DNA from 4 places in the Kitasatospora sp. NPDC087314 genome. Region 1 is predicted to be linked to each of the others. Evidence: riboswitches for the same ligand, from Rfam matches in the RefSeq annotation. Region 1 holds a riboswitch; each other region holds the start of a gene.
The links. A riboswitch is a leader RNA that binds a small molecule or an ion and turns the genes downstream of it on or off. The one in region 1 is predicted to bind cyclic di-AMP.
Positions count from the first base shown of each region.

Region 2: linked by a shared signal. The riboswitch ahead of ACIO5E_RS38870 (transglycosylase family protein) and the one ahead of ACIO5E_RS09235 (M23 family metallopeptidase) in region 1 are both predicted to bind cyclic di-AMP.
Region 3: linked by a shared signal. The riboswitch ahead of ACIO5E_RS02055 (NlpC/P60 family protein) and the one ahead of ACIO5E_RS09235 (M23 family metallopeptidase) in region 1 are both predicted to bind cyclic di-AMP.
Region 4: linked by a shared signal. The riboswitch ahead of ACIO5E_RS34340 (peptidoglycan DD-metalloendopeptidase family protein) and the one ahead of ACIO5E_RS09235 (M23 family metallopeptidase) in region 1 are both predicted to bind cyclic di-AMP.

Region 1 is NZ_JBIUYE010000003.1:589,798-594,317, forward strand. Features, by position in the region: gene ACIO5E_RS09215 (PP2C family protein-serine/threonine phosphatase) at 1-584, opposite strand, end outside; gene ACIO5E_RS09220 (TetR/AcrR family transcriptional regulator) at 1,032-1,601, opposite strand; gene ACIO5E_RS09225 (alpha/beta fold hydrolase) at 1,646-2,473, opposite strand; gene ACIO5E_RS09230 (YiaA/YiaB family inner membrane protein) at 2,603-2,893, opposite strand; cyclic di-AMP (ydaO/yuaA leader) riboswitch at 3,139-3,297, shown strand; gene ACIO5E_RS09235 (M23 family metallopeptidase) at 3,310-4,143, shown strand; gene ACIO5E_RS09240 (hypothetical protein) at 4,224-4,520, opposite strand, start outside.
Region 2 is NZ_JBIUYE010000030.1:27,487-32,006, reverse strand. Features, by position in the region: gene eno (phosphopyruvate hydratase) at 36-1,322, opposite strand; gene ACIO5E_RS38870 (transglycosylase family protein) at 1,564-2,469, opposite strand; cyclic di-AMP (ydaO/yuaA leader) riboswitch at 2,475-2,642, opposite strand; gene ACIO5E_RS38865 (cytochrome P450) at 2,853-4,145, opposite strand; gene ACIO5E_RS38860 (SDR family NAD(P)-dependent oxidoreductase) at 4,475-4,520, shown strand, end outside.
Region 3 is NZ_JBIUYE010000001.1:450,806-455,325, reverse strand. Features, by position in the region: gene ACIO5E_RS02065 (hypothetical protein) at 18-1,163, opposite strand; gene ACIO5E_RS02060 (NlpC/P60 family protein) at 1,217-2,263, opposite strand; gene ACIO5E_RS02055 (NlpC/P60 family protein) at 2,491-3,642, opposite strand; cyclic di-AMP (ydaO/yuaA leader) riboswitch at 3,653-3,806, opposite strand; gene ACIO5E_RS02050 (NlpC/P60 family protein) at 4,141-4,520, opposite strand, start outside.
Region 4 is NZ_JBIUYE010000019.1:157,865-162,384, forward strand. Features, by position in the region: gene ACIO5E_RS34340 (peptidoglycan DD-metalloendopeptidase family protein) at 166-1,137, opposite strand; cyclic di-AMP (ydaO/yuaA leader) riboswitch at 1,140-1,321, opposite strand; gene ACIO5E_RS34345 (MFS transporter) at 1,634-3,166, shown strand; gene purB (adenylosuccinate lyase) at 3,198-4,520, opposite strand, start outside.

The sequences.
Region 1 (4,520 bases):
CGGGCCGCCGCCCGGCTGCCCTTGCCCGACACGTCCACCAGCACCAGCTCCAGCAGGTCCTCCTCCGGACGGTGGGCGCACAGCAGGAAGTCCCCCGAGAACGAGGTGCCGCCGGCCGGTGCCAGCGCACTGTCGAAGTGCCAGTCCAGCAGCCGCTCCGGAAGCCGGGCCAGTGCCCGGGTGTGCTCGGCCAGCTCCAGCAGCATCGAATCGCCCTGCGTCCCGCGCAGGCCCAGCTGGTGCCGGAACCGGTTCGCGGCCAGCACCGTCACCCCGGTCGCGGCCAGCACCAGGGTCACCCCGATCCGCACCCCGCGCGGGTCCTGCACCACCGCGCCCAGCGCACCACCCGCCAGCGCCACGCACACCAGCACCAGCAGCTGCCCGCGCCGCAGCAGCAGCCCGCCGACCACCAGCGGCAGCACCAGCGCGGACGGCGGCCAGCTGTACGGCAGCGCGATCGGCAGCAGGCCCAGCACCGCCGTCAGCCCGAGCAGCACACCCAGCGCGTTCCGTTCCGCCCGCGCGTCCCCGTCCAGCAGTCGCCGGTACCACCGCCGCGCCCTCGCCATCAGTGCGGGCACGTGGACCTCCGCCAAGGGGTCGGCGGTCCCCGGTCATGACCACCAGTCAGCCCGGCCACACTAACCCGTCCACCCCCACCACTCCCGACAACCAGTTCGACACCACCCCGCCATCCCACCCCCACCCGCCACCAGAAGTCGGCCGGTCCGACTTCCCGCGTGCGCGCCGCTTCCTCGCACTGCCGGTCTCGAAAGTCGGCCGCCTCGACTTCTCGTGCCGGCCCGATCGTGCGCGTGGGCCCGCCAGCCGTTTCAGGTGCGGTTCGCGCTTGCCTTGCGCGAGAAGTCGGCGAGTCCGACTTCCTACGCTCCGCTGGCGATCCTGCCTCGGGCGTGTCGGGCCGGGTCATCGGGGCCGCGTTCCTCGCGTGCTCCTCGCGTGCCCCGCGCAGGAAGTCGGTGGGTCCGACGTCTCGGTCTGTTGCGCCGGCCGGGGAAGTCGGTGGGTCAGGGGGTGGGCCAGGTGCGGAGGCCGGTGGTGAGGATGGTGATGAGGCGGTTCTGGGTGGTGGCCAGGTCTTCGGCGAGTTGGAAGCCGCCGCCGATGGAGAGGGAGGCGAAGCCGTGGGCGACGGAGCGGACGGTGCGGGCGGCGTGGATCGCCTCTGCGCCGTCGAGGCCGTACTCCCGCAGGACGGCGATGATCACCCCGACCAGCCGGGCCGCCGCGTGGGTGAGGTCGTCGTCGGGCTGCGGGGCCTGGGGGAGGGCGGTGTAGCGGTGCGGGTGCTCGGTGGCGTACGCGTGGTAGGCGCGCAGGACGGCGGCGACGGCGTCGTCCCCGCTGCGGCCGACGGCGGCCTCGGCGAGCCGGTCGGCCAGTTCCTCGGTGACCCGGACGGCGATCAGCCGCCGCAGTTCGGCGAGGCCGCCGCTGACGTGCTTGTACAGCGACGGGGTGGCGACCCCGGCCCGGGCGGCGACGGCGGCCAGGGTGAGGGCGTCGAGGCCCTGCTCGTCGATGAGGGCGAGGGCGTGGCCGACGACCTGTTCGGGGGTCAGTCCTACTCGGGGCATGGGTGCGGTCTCTCCGGTGGAAGGGGCGGCGGGGCCGGGCCGGCTCAGGCGAGTTCGGCGAGGAAGGACAGCAGGGCGTCGGCCGTGGCCTGCGGGTTGTCGGCCATCGGGTAGTGCCCGGACCCCTCGATCATCACCTTCCGTGCGCCCAGTGCGGCGGCCTGCCGGTCGGCGACGACCTCCGGCTTGGGGAAGTCGGGGTCCTTGCTGCCCATGACGACGAGCGCCGGGCAGCGGACGGCCTCGGTCCAGCCGACCGGTGCGGAGTCGCCGGCGACCTGCCCGCGGGTGGCGGTCTTGCGGCCGGGGGTGCGCAGCGCGGCGACGAGTCCGTCGACGTACGCGTCGAAGTCGGCGGGCTTGGCGCCGGGGAAGGCGAGCTTGCGGTGGTACAGGCCCCAGAAGGCGGGCCAGTGGACGAGTGCGGCGCCCATGGCACGGACGACGCCGCGCATCAGGGCGTTCGGCGGCGGGTTCTCGATGAAGGCGTCCAGCAGGGTGATGCCGGCGACGCGGTCGGGGGCGTCCCCGGCGACCTTGACGACCGTCGCGCCGGTGTAGGAGTTGCCGACCAGGACGGCGCGCTCGATGCCGAGGTGGTCGAGCAGGGCGAGGACGTCGGTGGCGATGGCGGCGGGGGAGTAGTCGTCCCAGACGATCGAGGATGCGCCGAAGCCGCGCAGGTCCATGGTGACGACCCGGTGGCCGGCGGCGGTCAGCAGGGGGTGGAGGTGCCGGTACGCGGCGCGGGTGTCGAGCATCCCGGGGAGCAGGACGACGGGGGTGCCGTCGCCGTGCCGGGTGTCGTCGTAGGCGATCCGGCCGCCGGGGACGTCGACGTACTGGGTGCTGGGGGCGCTGGTGGCGTTCATGGTGGGCCTCCTGGGACCGCCGGTGCGGGTCATCGACTGTTCTGCCGATAGCCATAAAGCTAAGGCTAATAGCCTTAGCCGTCAAGCTCTCGGCGGGCGGTCGGAGTGTCGACCCTCGGAGTCCGCCCCTCAGGCCCCCTCGACCTTGAACGGGTCGTGCTCGCTGAGCAGCTTCTCCAGCCGGGCCTGGTCCACCCGGGTGACGATCTCGTTCGTCTCCTGCCGGTCGCGGATCACCTTGGCCAGCGTGAAGGAGGAGGTGACGGTGTAGAGGAAGCCGATTCCGAGGAAGGCCCGGGTCCAGCCGCCGACCGGCAGGTAGGCGATCCCGACGGCGAGGGCGCTGCCGGACAGCGCGAAGGACAGCACGGCCTGGAGGTGGTACGCGGCCGTCGTGCGTGACTGCATCGGTGCGTTCATGGCGCCAGAATGCGGCGGCGCGGACGGGCCGCACATGAGTAGGAGTACTCAGATGGGGGGTCGTTCGTTGACGTCCGATCACGTTAGGTGGCGTCAATGGTGGCCAAGGGGCGCAAAACGCCCATCGTGTCCCAGATTGCCCCACCCGCCCCCGGTCGTCCCGAGCGAACGGCTTGGAATCAGGGCCTCCTAGGATTAACGTTTGATAACGCAGCGCGGTCGTCAACGCCGTACCCAGACGGCACCGTGCGCCGTCGCCTAATCCCGCCGGCCGGCCTCCGGGCAGGTCAGAGAGCCGGGGAACCACGTTCCTTGGGGTGAATCGGCAGGGCTCCGGCCCGGCCGTAGGAGACCTTCCTGCTCCGAACCCGTCAGCTAACCCGGTAGGCGCGAAGGAAGGAAAGGAGCGCGCCTCCGTGGCGTCGACGCACACCCCGGCACACCCGGCCGGCCCCGCAGCCGGTACCCAGCTCCTCGACCACCCCGGCCCGGACAGCCCCGAACACTCCGGCCCGGACGTCGAGACCAACCGGCACCGGATGCCGCGTCAGACCCGTGGGGCCTCCCCGCTGCTCGGCGTCACCGCCGTCGCCGCGACCCTTGGCGCCACCGGCTTCGCCTCCGCCACCCCGGCTGCCGCCCCCGCCATCGAGGCCCCGGACGAGACCCCGGTCGCGCTCTCCGCCGACCCCGGCCTCGCGCTCGCCGCCCGCATCCAGCAGCAGGCCGACAGCCAGCGCACCGCCGCCGAGGAGGGCGCCCGCGTGCAGGCCGCGAAGGAGGCGGAGGCCAAGGCCGCCGCCAAGGAGGCCGAGGCCAAGCGGGTCGCCGACGAGGCCGAGCGGGCCAAGGCCGCCGCCCTCACCCTGCCGGTGCGCGACTACAACCTCTCCGCCCACTACGGCCAGAGCGCCCGCTACTGGGCCCACCTGCACACCGGCCTGGACTTCGCCGCCGACACCGGCACCCCCGTCTACGCGGTCGGCCAGGGCACCATCACCTCGGCCGGCTGGTCCGGCTCGTACGGCTACCGGATCGTCGAGACGCTGCCCGACGGCACCGAGATCTGGTACTGCCACCTCTCCTCGATCATCAAGGGCTCCGGCAAGGTCGGCTCCGGCCAGCAGATCGGCAAGGTCGGTGCGACCGGCAACGTGACCGGCCCGCACCTGCACCTGGAGGTCCGCCCCGGCGGCGGCGCCCCGGTCGACCCGGAGACCTGGCTCCAGCAGCGCGGCCTCAACCCCTGACGCACCCGCGAAGCCCCGGCCGCACACCGCGCGGCCGGGGCTCCGTCACCTCACGCCCGGGCGCGCCGCGTCCGCCCGCGTCACTCCTGCGCCAGCCCCGCCAGGTACGCGTCGATCTCCTCCTGCCCTGGCTCCGGCGCGAGGTCCGGGAACTCCGTCACCAGCAGCCGCGGCAGCCCGGGCACCGTCCACTCCCCGTACAGGTCGAGCGCCGCCTCCGCCGCCGCGTCCTCGAACTCCCCGAAGTCCCCGGCGAGTTCGTCCGGCATCGGCCGGCCCAGTGCGGTCAGCTCGGCCAGGTTGCGGTAGCTGCGCCGCATCAGGCCCTGCTCCAGCAGCCGGCGCGCGCCATCGGTGGCCATGCCGACCGACAACAC
Region 2 (4,520 bases), on a different contig from region 1:
TCGGGTCGGCCGTGCCTGCTGCTCGGCTGTGCCTACTACTCGGCGGAGCGGAAGCGCGGGAAGGCGCCGCGGCCGGCGTACTCGGCGGCGTCGTCGAGGATCTCCTCGATGCGCAGCAGCTGGTTGTACTTGGCGACGCGCTCGGAGCGGGCCGGGGCGCCGGTCTTGATCTGGCCGCAGTTGGTGGCGACGGCCAGGTCGGCGATGGTGACGTCCTCGGTCTCGCCGGAGCGGTGCGACATCATGCAGCGGTAGCCGTTGCGCTGGGCCAGCTCGACGGCGTCCAGGGTCTCGGTCAGCGAGCCGATCTGGTTCACCTTCACCAGCAGCGCGTTGGCGGTGCCGGTCTCGATGCCCTTGGCCAGGCGGGCCGGGTTGGTGACGAACAGGTCGTCGCCGACCAGCTGGACCTTGTCGCCCAGCTTGACGGTCATGGCCTTCCAGCCGTCCCAGTCCGACTCGTCCAGCGGGTCCTCGATGGAGACCAGCGGGTAGGCGGCGACCAGCTCGGCGTAGTACTCGATGAGCTCGGCGGCGGAGAGGGCCTTGCCCTCGAACTGGTAGGCGCCGTCCTGGTAGAACTCGGAGGCGGCGACGTCCAGGGCCAGCGCGATGTCGCGGCCGGGCACGTAGCCGGCCTTCTGGATGGCCTCGGTGATGAGGTCCAGGGCCTCGCGGTTGCTGTCCAGGTTCGGCGCGAAGCCGCCCTCGTCGCCGAGGCCGGTGGACAGGCCGCGCTCCTTCAGCACGCCCTTGAGGGTGTGGTAGACCTCGACGCCCCAGCGGACGGCCTCGGAGAAGGACTCCGCGCCGATCGGGGCGATCATGAACTCCTGGATGTCGACGTTGGAGTCCGCGTGCGAACCGCCGTTGAGGATGTTCATCATCGGCACGGGCAGCACGTGCGCGTTCGGGCCGCCCAGGTAGCGGAACAGCGGCAGGTCGCTGGCCTCGGAGGCGGCGTGCGCCACGGCCAGCGAGACGCCCAGGATCGCGTTGGCGCCGAGCGAGGACTTGTCCGGGGTGGCGTCCAGGTCGAGCATGGCCTGGTCGATCAGGCGCTGCTCGGTGGCGTCGTAGCCGACCAGCTCCGGGCCGATCTGCTCGATGACGGCCAGGACGGCCTTCTCCACGCCCTTGCCGAAGTAGCGGTTCTTGTCACCGTCGCGCAGCTCAAGCGCCTCGAAGGCGCCGGTGGAGGCACCCGACGGGACAGCGGCACGACCGGTGCTGCCGTCGTCGAGGCCGACCTCGACCTCGACCGTGGGGTTGCCACGCGAGTCGAGGATCTCACGGGCTACGACGACATCGATGGACGGCACGAGGCATCTCCTTGCGGAAGCAGGGTCCGGCCGACGATTGGTGCTGCCGGCGGGACGATTGCGAAGTCGTTACGACCAGAGCCTAACCGCCCTGGCCGCCGGGGCCACGTTGGCCTCGGTCCCGTCTCAGCGTGTGGCCCGACTACCCACCGGTAGTTCACCTGACTGCCCGATCGAAACGGGCGAATGCGAAGGAAGGGGGACGAAGCCCGTCCCCCTTCCTTCGCCGGGCCTCGCAGGATCAGCCGAGGTGCAGCACCTGGCCGGGCATGATCAGGTTCGGGTCCCCGCCGACGGTGCCGCGGTTGCCGTCGTACACCGACTGCCAACCGCCGGACACGCCCTGGGCGGTGGCGATGCTCGACAGCGTGTCGCCGGACCGGACGGTGTAGTCGTGGCCGGTCTGCGCGGCCGGGGCGGACTGCGCGGGCAGGATGGGCTGGACGCGCTGGACCGGCTGGACGGGCTGCGCGGCCCGTGGCGCGGACTGCGGCTGGGCGGCGGCCTGGCCCGCGTACTGCTGGTAGACGCTCTGGTGGCTGGTCCAGTACCAGGCACCGTTGTTCTGGTACCGGTACACCTTCGCGTCGGCGTCCCAGCCGGCCTTGCCGGAGAAGCCCTGGGCCTGCGGCTGCGCCGGCTGCTGGGCGGCCGGCTTCGGGGCGGCCTGCTGCACCGGCTTCGGGGCCTGCTCCTGCTGGACCGGCTTGGCGGCGGGCTGCTTGGCGGGCTTGGCGTCCGAGGAGGTGTCAACGGACGCCGGGGCGCCGCCCTTGCTCAGACCGGCCTTCTGCGAGCAGACCGGCCAGGCGCCCGGCCCCTGCGAGGCCAGCACCTTCTCGGCGACCGAGATCTGCTGCCCCTTGCTGGCCTGGTTGGCCTGCGGCGCGTAGGAGGTGCCGCCGTACGCCTTCCAGGTGCTGGAGGTGAACTGCAGGCCGCCGTAGAAGCCGTTGCCGGTGTTGATGCTCCAGTTGCCGCCGCTCTCGCACTGGGCGACGGAGTCCCAGGCGGAGGCCGGGGCGGCGGAGGCGCCGGTGGCGGTGAGGATCGGCATCGCGAGTCCGACGCCGGCCACACCGGCGACGGCGATGGCCTTCTCGGCCTGGGTGCGACGACGGTGACGGCCAGTTCCAACGAACAGCATGAAGAGGTCCCTCTCCGCACGCCTGCGAGGTGAGCTGTCGGGTTCGGACCGGGAGGTGGCCCGGCCGCCGAAAGCGGAAACGATTCCGCTCGGGCGGCTTCACCCCAAGCCGTTGGGGAACGGCAACAAACCTGGTTCCCCCGCCCCTGCCCAGGGTCTGGTCGGTTTCCCGTGACGCGGCGGGCAGGATTCGGCGTTCCGCGCACGGGGTCCGCAGCTGCGAACTCCAGGGAGAGTAGACAGATCCTCAGACCAATCACAAGCTCATATCACCGATATCACACAGAAATTACGGCACGTGTTCGGTCGCCTACCAAAGGGGGTCGTATGTCCGGATTGATGACGGTTCAGACTGCCCGTGGAGGCCGTCCGGCGACGCCTCGTCAGCGTGTCGGAGCGTCGACGGGAGGGACGGGCGCGTGCGGCGACCTGCTCTCCGGGCTGAATTCGACCGGGAGTTCCCGCAGCCCACGCATGATCAGGCCACCCCGCCAGCGCAGATTCTCCGGGCTTTCCGCAAGCCGCAGATCCGGCAACCGGGAAAGCAGCGTGGCCAGCGCACTCCGACCCTCCAGCCGGGCCAGCGGGGCGCCGATGCAGTAATGGATCCCGTGGCCGAAACCCAGGTGCGGGTTGTCCCTCCGGGCCAGGTCAAGGATGTTCTCGTCCGCGAACCTGGCCGGATCGCGGTCCGCCGCGGCCAGCACCACCAGCACCGGATCGCCCACCGGGATGTCCACCCCGCCGATCGACAGCGGCCGCGTCGCGAAGCGCCACGTCGCCAGCTCCACCGGCCCGTCGTAGCGCAGGAGTTCCTCGATCCCGGTCTCCAGCAGCGCCGTCTCGCCACGCGCCACCGACTCCTGCAGCAGCGCCCGCTGCCCCGGGTTGCGCAGCAGCGCGTAGGTGCCGTTGCCGATCAGGTTCACCGTCGTCTCGAACCCCGCGAACAGCAGGATGAAGGCCATCGCCGCGGCCTCGTTCTCGGTCAGGTGCTCGCCGTGGTCGCTCGCCCGGATCAGGCCCGAGATCAGGTCCTCCCCCGGATCCGCCCGCTTGCGGTGGATCAGCTCCAGCAGGTACGCCCGCATCCGCTTCACCGCTCGCCCCACACCGCCGCGTTGGCCGCCGCCGTGCCGGATCATCATCCCCGCCCAGTCGCGGAAGTCGTCCTGGTCCTCGGCCGGCACTCCCAGCATGTCGCAGATCGCGTAGATGGGGAGCGGGAAGGCGAACTCGTGGATCAGGTCCGCCGAACCGCGCTGCGCGAAGCCGTCGATCAGCCGGTCCGTGAGCTGCTGCACCCGCGGCTCGAACTCCGCCACCCGGCGCGGGGTGAACGCCTTCGACACCAGTCGGCGCAGCCGGGTGTGGTCCGGCGGGTCGATGTTCAGCAGATGCGTCATCAAGTCCGCCTGGCGTTCGCCCGGAATGCCCACCCGGCCGGTGCGGTGAGCCTGCTCGCTGTGGTGCGCCGGGTTCTTCGACAGCCGGCCGTCCGCCAGCGCCTGCCGCGCGTCCGCGTAACGGGTCACCAGCCAGGCCTCCACCCCGCTCGGCAGCGTCGTCCGGTGCACCGGGGCGTGCTCGCGCAACCAGGCGTAGGCGGGGTACGGGTCGGCGGCGAACTCCCAGGTGAAGAGCTGCGGGGCGGCGGGGTCGGGCTGCACTGGCATGCACCGACCGTATCCGGTGGGTCGGGGGCGCACCGTCCCCGCCGGATCACGGCCGGTCGGGACCGGGTCGGAGTCGGGTCGGGATCCGACGGGGATCCGGTCGGGATCCGGTCGGCCCTCGACCCGCCCGGCTCGGCCCGGCTCGGGCCGGCTCGTCAACACCCGGCGGACGGCGTGCCAACGCTCCGTGGACAGCTCTTGGACGGACGGCGGGCGTGAGTCTGGTCACCTGAGGGGTAATCCCTGTTGCGGAGGGTCAGGACCTGTCTACGATCCTCCGCAGAAATCGTGGGCGCCGGTGCGGTGTCGCCCACAGGGAGGAGCAGGCCATGCGGGTCAGCGGGGCAGTCGTCGTCATCGCGGTACTCGACGGCG
Region 3 (4,520 bases), on a different contig from region 1:
GAACGGTCGGACGCTCCCTAACGCGCCAGCCCCGCGACCTCGTCCAGCCAGAGCCGGGTGAACTCGGCCAGGCCGAGCCCTAGTTCCGCCCGGAGCAGCCGGTCCAGCCGCTGCTCCCGGTCCTCCCTCGCCCCGTCGGCGGCGCCGACCGCCCGGTAGAGTCCGACCAGCCGCTCGGGCCCGTAGCGCCGGGCGACCAGCTCGCAGGCCAGCCAGGCCTGCTCGTAGGCCTGTGCGATGCCGTCGGCGCCCGCGGTGAAGGCCTGGTCCGCCGGCAGCGCGGCGGGCAGCCGGCCGGCCGCGACGTCCCGGGTCAGCTCGGGGGCGATCTGCTGCGGGCGGCGGCCGGAGCCCCGGTAGGCGGTCCAGTCGGCGACGCCCTCGGAGAGCCAGAGCGGCGTCCAGGCCCGGGTGTCGGCCCTGGTGGCGACATGGGTGGCCTCGTGGGTGACGACCACCTGCCGGCCGAAGTCGCTGAGCCGCCCGTACGCCTCGGGGTTGACCAGCACCCGGTCCGCGGGGGTGTGCCAGGGCGCGCCGGGGGCGGCCACGGTGACCGCCGCCATGCCCGTCCAGCCGGCCGGGTCGGCCTCCAGCAGTCGGGCGAACTGACCTTCGGTGGACGGGAGTTCGAGCAGCAGACGACCCGGCCAACCGGTGCCCCAGACCTCGCCCACGGCTGGCACCGCCCGGTCGGCCACCGTAGCCAGGGCCGTCGGATCCGCCCCGTCGGCCAGGCCGAGCACCAGGCAGTGCGCGCCGGCCGCGTACCGGGCGGGGCCGAGGTCCCAGAGCGCCGGAGGACCGCTCGCGCTCCCCTCCCGCTCGACCCGCCAGCCGCCGTCGGCCCGGACCAGCTCGATCCGGCGCGGATACACCACGGGGTACTCGTCGTACCCGGTGACCCGGACCGTCAGGTCGGCGGCGGCGGTCAGCCGGTCCGGCCCAGCGGCCGCGCCGAGCACGAGGTTGCGGTAGCCGGCCTCGACCACCGCGGGCCCGGGCCCGAACGGCAGCGCCCGGGCCCGCACGTCCAGCAGCGCGGCCACCTCGGCCCGCCGGTCCGCCGCCCGCCCGGTCGGCGCCGCGGGGGCGGCCGGCGGCAGCGACAACTGGGCCAGCCCACCGGCCGCGAGCAGCAGCGCACCGCGCCGGGACAGCACGCGGCGGTCCCCGCATATCGGCCGGGGGCCGTCGGGGTCGGACGGCGTCGGGCTCAGAGCCGGACCACCCCCGTGACCGGCATCGTGTTGACGCTCTCGTAGCGGACCTTGGCACCCGGGTAGGGGGCGTGCACGATCACCCCGCCGCCGGCGTACATGCCGACGTGGTGCATGTCCCGGTAGAAGATCACCAGGTCTCCCGGCCGCGCTTCGGAGAGGCTGACCCGCTGACCGGCGTACGCCTGGGCCTGCGAGGTGCGCGGCAGGGTCACTCCGGCCTGCCGCCAGCTGTAGTACATCAGACCGGAGCAGTCGAAGGCGCGGGGCCCGGTGGATCCGTAGACGTAGGGCGAGCCGATCATCCTCACCGCGGCGGCCAGCGCGGCCGCCCCGCGCTCGGAGGCGGGCGGGGCGGAGCCGAGGTCCAGCCGGTCGGTGCCGCGGGTGGCGCGCCGCTCGGCGTCCTGGGCGTCCTGGACGGCCAGCCGGGTCCGCTCGGCGGCGCCCAGGCTGTTGAGCAGCCGCTGCGCCGTGGCCAGCCGCTGCTGGATCTGCTGCTTGCTGTCGGCGAGCGAGCGGCGGGCCTGTTCCAGGTCGGCGAGCTTGCCGGAGGTCTCGGTGCGGCGCTGGTCGAGCCGGCGCTGGCGGGTGACCAGTTCGTGCAGGGTCTCCTGCTGCCGCTCGGCGGCCTGGCCGAGGGTGCGGGCCCGGTTCAGGTAGCCCTCCGGGTCGGTGGAGAGCATCAGCTGGACGGTCTGGGCCATACCGCCCCCGCGGTACTCGGCGCCGGCCACGGTGGCGAGGTCGCCGCGCAGCTGGTTGAGCTGGTCCTGGGCGGCGGCGACCTCGCCCTGCAGGACGGTGGTCTCGCCCTGGAGGCGCTGCTGGGCGTCCTGCGCGGCGTTGTACTTCTCCGACGCCTGCTCGGCCTCGTCGTAGAGCTGCTCCACCTGCGCCCTGACGTCCTTGTGGGTGGGCGTGTCCGGCGTGCCGGGGGCCGCCTGGGCGCTGCCGCCCGCCGTCACGCCGAGGGCGGCGGCGGCGGCCGCGGTCAGCACCAGCGCACGGGCGAGCAGTTGGGAACGGCGGTGCACGGGCATGGCGGCAGCGGCTCCAATCCTGCGGTGCGGCCCCGCCGCCGCACCAAAGGGGCGGCCCTCGAAGCGGGAGTCCGGTGGCAGACGTTAGCGAGTCCGGGCAACCGAGTCCAAACCCCTCCCAACTCGAATATTTGACCAGTAATCGGACACCAGCCCGAGTCGCCGGAAAAGCCGCAGGCCCGGCCTTCCGTGGTGGAAGGCCGGGCCCGTCAGGACCTGAGCGGGGATCAGACCCGCACGATGGAGGTCAGCGGCATGTTGGAGACCGCCTCGTAGCGCACCGACGCGCCCGGCTTGGGGGCGTGCAGCACCTGGCCGTTGCCGGCGTAGATCCCCACGTGGTGGGCGTCGCCGAAGAAGATCAGCAGGTCGCCGGGCTGGGCCTGGGAGAGGTCCGTACCGATCCGGGTGCCGGCGTGGGCCTGCTCCTGCGAGGTGCGCGGCAGCGACACGTCGACCTGGTTGAACGCCCACACCATCAGGCCGGAGCAGTCGAAGGAGCCCGGACCGGAGGCGCCGTACACGTACGGGCTGCCGATCTTGGAGGCGGCGATGGACAGCGCGGCGGCACCGCGCGAGCTGCCGGCGGTCGGCTTGGGGGCCGGCGCGGACACCTGGGCGCTCGGGTCGGTGCGGCTGCTGTCGCGGGAGGAGCGGTCGGCGCCCTGCTGGGCGGCGGCCTGCTGAGCGGCGGCCTGCTGAGCGGCCTTCGCGGCGGCGTCGGCCTTGGCTTTGGCCTCGGCGGCGGCCTTCTCCTCGGCCGCGCGCAGCGCCTGGCGCTCCTGCTCGGTCAGGGTGTTGAGGAGGTCCTGCGCGGCCTTGAGCTTGCCCTGGACCTCGTCCTTGGCCGACTTCAGCTGCTGAGTGGTGGTCTCCATCTCGGCGAGCTTGCCCTGGGCCTCGGAGCGCACCTGGTCGAGCTTGCGCTGCTCGTCCTGGAGCTGCTTGAGCTGGCCCTTCTGGGTGCCACCGGCCTGGTTCAGGGTGTCGGCCTGGCTCAGGAAGTTGTCCGGGCTGGCGGAGAACATCAGCTGGACGGTCTGGGATATACCGCCGTTGCGGTACTGCTCGCCGGCGATCTCGGCCAGGCCGCCCTGCAGGTCGGTCACCTGCGCCTGCTGCCGCGCCACCTGGTCCTGCAGGCCGGTGACCTGCTTCTGCAGCTCCTGCTGCTTCTCCTGCGCGGCGTTGTACTTCTCCGACGCCTGTTCGGCCTGCTCGTTGAGCTGGTCGACCTGCTCCTTGACCTGGTCCTTGGTCGGCTGCGGGTCGGCGTGAGCGCCGGACTGCGCGGACAGCGCGACGGCTGCGGCGGCGACACCGGTCAGGATCGACACCCGGGCGCGGCCGGCGGGCTTGGGACGACGATGGGACGCCACGAAGGCGGACTCCTTCTTCCTACGGCCGCCTACCGGGTGAGCTGACGGGTTCGGGCCGGAAGCATGCCCTACGACGCCTCACGGCCGTTCCACCGGCCGACCTGGCGCCGATTCACCCCGGAGGAACGTGGTTCCCCGGCTCCGCTCGACAGCGCCCCCGACTGCTGGGCTCCCCGTCGGGCAGGCACTCGGCCCGCCCCGCTGCGTCGCGAACTCGACGGAAACCACCGCCGCCACCCCGGCTGGGCGATCGACAGTGCGGTGGTTCGAAGCATGACCCTAGTAACTGAACCGTGATCCGTTCAAATCCTTGTCAGAAAAAAGACGGAAGAAGACCAAAGTTCTTCTGTGAATATGACAGATGGTGATCACCGCCACACGCAAAGCTGATCGGCTTTCACGATGTGGTCGCCCGGCGGGCAAAACCGAACGCCACCCCCCGGTCGGAGGGTGGCGCGGATCACAGGCCCGGACGGGGCCGGCGGGCGTGTCGGGCCGTCAGACCCGGCGGATCGTGTTGATCGGCATCGCGTCGGCCTTCATCACCTTCACCACGTCGCCGGTGTGCGGCGCGTGCACCACCATGCCGTTGCCGATGTACATCGCGACGTGGTGCCGGTCGGGGCCGTAGATGACCAGGTCGCCCGGCTGGGCCTGGTCCAGCGTGACCCGGGTGCCGACGTTGCCCTGCTCCTGCGAGGTGCGCGGCAGCGAGATGCCGGCCTGGCCGTACGCCCAGACCATCAGGCCCGAGCAGTCGAAGGTGGTCGAGCCGGTGGCGCCCCACACGTACGGCGAGCCCTGCTTGCTCATCGCCTTGGCGACGGCCACGCCCGCGTAGCCACCGGCCTGCGGGAGGCTGCCGAGGTCGGTGCGCT
Region 4 (4,520 bases), on a different contig from region 1:
GGCCGGCCCGGCACACGAGGGAGGTCTCGTGCGCCGGGCCGGCCTGGGCGTGTCCCGCGCCCATGTCCGCCGCTGCGGCGATCACCCGGTCGAGCGGTCACCCGACATGACCATTCCGGGAGGTCGTTCCGCCCGTAGCAGCGGTGGCTTCTCAAGCGGTACGGGTCAGAGCGCGACGCCGTGGGCCCGCAGGTAGGTGACCGGGTTGATGTCCGAGCCGTACTCCGAGCCGTTGCGGATCTCGAAGTGCAGGTGCGGGCCGGTCACGTTGCCGGTCGCGCCGGAGAGGCCGATCTGCTGGCCGGCGGTGACGGTCTGACCGATCTTCACACCGATCGAGGAGAGGTGCGCGTACTCGGCGTAGTGGCCGTCGGAGAGCTTGATCTCGACCTCGTTGCCGTAGGCGCCGCCGTTGCCGGCCTTCACCACGACACCGTTGGCGACGGCGCGCAGCGGGGTGCCGGTGGAGGCCACGAAGTCCTGGCCGGTGTGGTGGCCGGAGGCCCACATCGAGCCGGCCACGCCGTAGGCGGTGCCCAGCTTCGGGTTGGCCAGCGGCGCGACGAAGCCGGACGTGGCGGCGGCTACCGGGGTGGCGGTGACCGCGGCGACCGGCGCGGCGGTCTGCACCTGGGTCTGGAGCTGGGCGGACGGCTTCGCGGCCTCGGTCCGGACCTCCAGCTGGGCCTTCGGCTTGGCGGCGGTGTCCGAGGCGGCCGGAGCGGCCGGCTTGGCCGGGGCGGCGTCCGAGGACGGCGCGGCAGCGGTGGCCTGGCCGGCGATCGCGAGCTGCTGGCCCGGGAAGATCAGGTTCGGGTTGCCACCGACGACCGAGCGGTTGTGCGCGTACAGCGCCTCCCAGCCACCGTCGACGTGCTTGGCGTCGGCGATCTTCGACAGGGTGTCGCCGCTGACGACGCGGTAGCTCTCCTGCGCGGGGGCCTGGGCGGCGGGAGCGGAGGCGGGAGCGGCACTGGTCGAGGTGGTGCTCTGCGCGACCGGGGCGGCCGGGACGGTGTAGGCCTGGGCGCTCATCGCGGTGACGAGCGGGAGGGCGAAGGAGGCACCGGTGACGGCGGTGGCGATGCCGATGCGGACGGCGCGGGGCAGGGCGATACGACGAGCCTGAGCAGGCATGGGATTTTCCTCTCCGACGCCTGCGAGGTGAGCTGTCGGGTTCGGGCTGGAGTTGCCCGGCCGCATGCGCGGCTTCACCCCTAGCCGGCCCTGGATCCGGTCACGCGAGAGCGTGCCGTTCCGGTCCGGCGACTTACCTGTGGGTCCCCCGCTCCTGCCGTACAGAGTTCAGTTCGAACCACCGGGCAGCGGCAGGACTCGGCGTTCCGCCCGGAGGATCCGTCCGGACTGGCCGGGCGGTCGCTGAACTAAAACCCATCCATTCGAGTGAAGCAATGTCGATCACTTGAACCGGCAACCACTGCGCGGACCATGGTGACCCTCCGAATGATCCGCCGCACTGTACGTGCACAATCCATTCACCCGGCGCCACTGATCCACGACGCTGCGCCCATCCCGCCAGCACAGCGCACCCGGCCGCTCACGCACCGCCCACCGTCAACACACCCCCCGGTGACCCTTGTCACGTACACCCCACTGGGCGCAGGATCAGGCCGTGACCACCTCTGAGTCCGGCATCCTGCGTCTGGGCACCGCGCAAGGCCGCTGGGTACTTCTGGCGACGGTGCTCGGCTCCAGCATGGCGCTGCTCGACGGCACCGTGGTGAACGTCGCGCTGCCCCGGATCGGCGCCGATCTCGGCGCCACGCTCGCCTCCCTGCAGTGGACGCTGAACGCGTACCTGCTCACCCTGGCCGGGCTGATCCTGCTCGGCGGCGCGCTCGGGGACCGGTACGGCCGGCGCCGGGTGTTCCTGATCGGCGTGGTCTGGTTCGCCGCCGCCTCCGCGGCCTGCGCCGCCGCCCCGGACATCCAGGTGCTGATCGCCGCCCGCGCCGTCCAGGGCGTCGGCGGGGCGCTGCTCACCCCCGGTTCGCTCGCCATGCTGCAGGCCGTCTTCCACCCGGACGACCGCTCGGCGGCGGTGGGTCTGTGGTCGGGCCTCGGCGGGGTGGCGGCCGCGGTCGGCCCCTTCGTCGGCGGCTGGCTGGTGGACGGCCCGGGCTGGCGGTGGATCTTCCTGCTGAACCTGCCGCTCGCGGCCGCCGTGGTCGCGGTCACCTCCCGCTTCGTCCCCGAGAGCCGGGACGAGAGCGCCGTCGGCCACTTCGACGTCCTCGGCGCGCTGCTCGCCGCGCTCGCCCTCGGGGCGATCACCTACGCGCTCACCGCCGCCGGGGAGGGACTGTCCCCCGCCGTCTGGGTCAGCGGCGCCCTCGGCCTGCTGTTCGGCGCGGCCTTCCTCGCGGTCGAGCGCCGCACCGCCGAGCCGATGCTGCCGCTCGGCCTCTTCTCCTCCCGGCTGTTCACCGCCGTGAACCTGGTCACCCTGTGCGTCTACGCGGCGTTCAGCGGGGTGTTCTTCCTGCTGGTGGTGCAGCTGCAGATCGTCGCGGGCTTCTCCCCGCTGGTCTCCGGCCTCGCGCTGGTCCCGATCACCGTGCTGATGCTGACGCTGTCGGCGCGCGCCGGGCGGCTCGGCAAGCGGATCGGCCCCCGGATCCCGCTCACCGTCGGCCCGCTGCTGTGCGCCGCCGGGGTGCTGCTGATGCTGCGCACCGGCCCCCACTCCTCCTACTGGGCGGACGTGCTGCCCGCCGTCGCGGTGATGGGCTGCGGGATGGTGCTGCTGGTCGCGCCGCTGACCGCGACGGTGCTGGCCGCCGTCGAGGTCCGGCACGCGGGCATCGCCAGCGGCGTCAACAACGCCGCCGCCCGCGCCGCCGGGCTGCTCGCGGTCGCCGCCCTGCCCGCGTTCGCCGGGCTGAGCGGCGACGCCTACCGGGTGCCGTCCGCGGTGGACTCCGCCTTCCACACCGCGATGCTGATCTGCGCCGGGCTGCTGGTCACCGGCGGGCTGACCGCCTTCGCCACCGTCCGCGGCAACGTCCTCGCGCCGGCGGACCACCCCGTCGCCGAGCCGGACTGCCAGTGGAACTGCGGCACCACCCCGCCGCTCGACCCGGGCCACGTGCCCACGGAAGAGGGCCCCGCCACCGGATCGGCGGCAGGGCCCTCGGCCGGCTGAAGCACCGGCTGGAGTACTGACTGAAATACCGTCAGAGAATGTCGCCCGGCGCGTACTTGGCAGCCTCCGGGTAGGCGGCCGCGACGGTCTCCACCTGGCGGACCACCTCGGCGACCTGGGCACCGGCCGCGCCGGTGAAGGACAGCCGGTCGGCCAGCAGCGCGTCCAGCGCGGCCCGGTCCAGCGGGATCCGCTCGTCGGCGGCCAGCCGGTCCAGCAGCTCGTTCTCCCGGGCGCCCGCACGCATCGCCAGCGCGGAGGCGACGGCGTGCTCCTTGATGACCTCGTGCCCGGTCTCCCGGCCGACGCCCGCGCGCACCGCGCCCATCAGCACCTTGGTGGTGGCGAGGAACGGCAGGTAACGGTCCAGCTCGGCCTCGACCACGGCGGGGAAGGCGCCGAACTCGTCGAGGACGGTCAGGAAGGTCTCCAGCAGGCCGTCGAAGGCGAAGAAGGCGTCCGGCAGCGCGACCCGGCGCACCACCGAGCAGGAGACGTCACCCTCGTTCCACTGGTCGCCGGCCAGCTCGCCGGTCATCGAGGCGTAACCGCGCAGGATGACGGCCAGGCCGTTGACGCGCTCGCAGGAGCGGGTGTTCATCTTGTGCGGCATCGCCGAGGAGCCGACCTGGCCCTCCTTGAAGCCCTCCGTGACCAGCTCGTGGCCGGCCATCAGGCGGATGGTCTTGGCCAGGCTGGACGGCGCGGCGGCCAGCTGGACGAGGGCGGTGAGCACCTCGAAGTCCAGCGAGCGCGGGTAGACCTGGCCGACGCTGGTCAGCACGTTCTCGAAGCCGAGGTGCCCGGCGACCCGGCGCTCCAGCTCGGCGAGCTTGTCGGTGTCGCCGCCGAGCAGGTCCAGCATGTCCTGGGCGGTGCCGACCGGGCCCTTGATCCCGCGCAGCGGGTAGCGGGCGATCAGCTCCTCCAGACGGCGGAAGGCGACCAGCAGCTCGTCGGTGATCGACGCGAAGCGCTTGCCCAGGGTGGTGGCCTGCGCGGCCACGTTGTGCGAGCGGCCGGCCATGACCAGCTCGGAGTGCTGGGCGGCCAGGCTGGCCAGTCGGACCAGCACGGCCACCGTACGGTCGCGCACGTGCTCCAGCGACTGACGGATCTGCAGCTGCTCGACGTTCTCGGTCAGATCCCGGGAGGTCATGCCCTTGTGGATCTGCTCGTGGCCGGCGAGTTCGCTGAACTCCTCGATCCGGGCCTTCACGTCGTGGCGGGTGACCCGCTCACGGGCGGCGATCGAGCCGAGGTCGACCTGGTCGATCACCCGCTCGTAGTCGGCGACGGCGTTCGCCGGCACCTCGACACCGAGGTCCTGCTGGGCCTTCAGGACGGCGAGCCA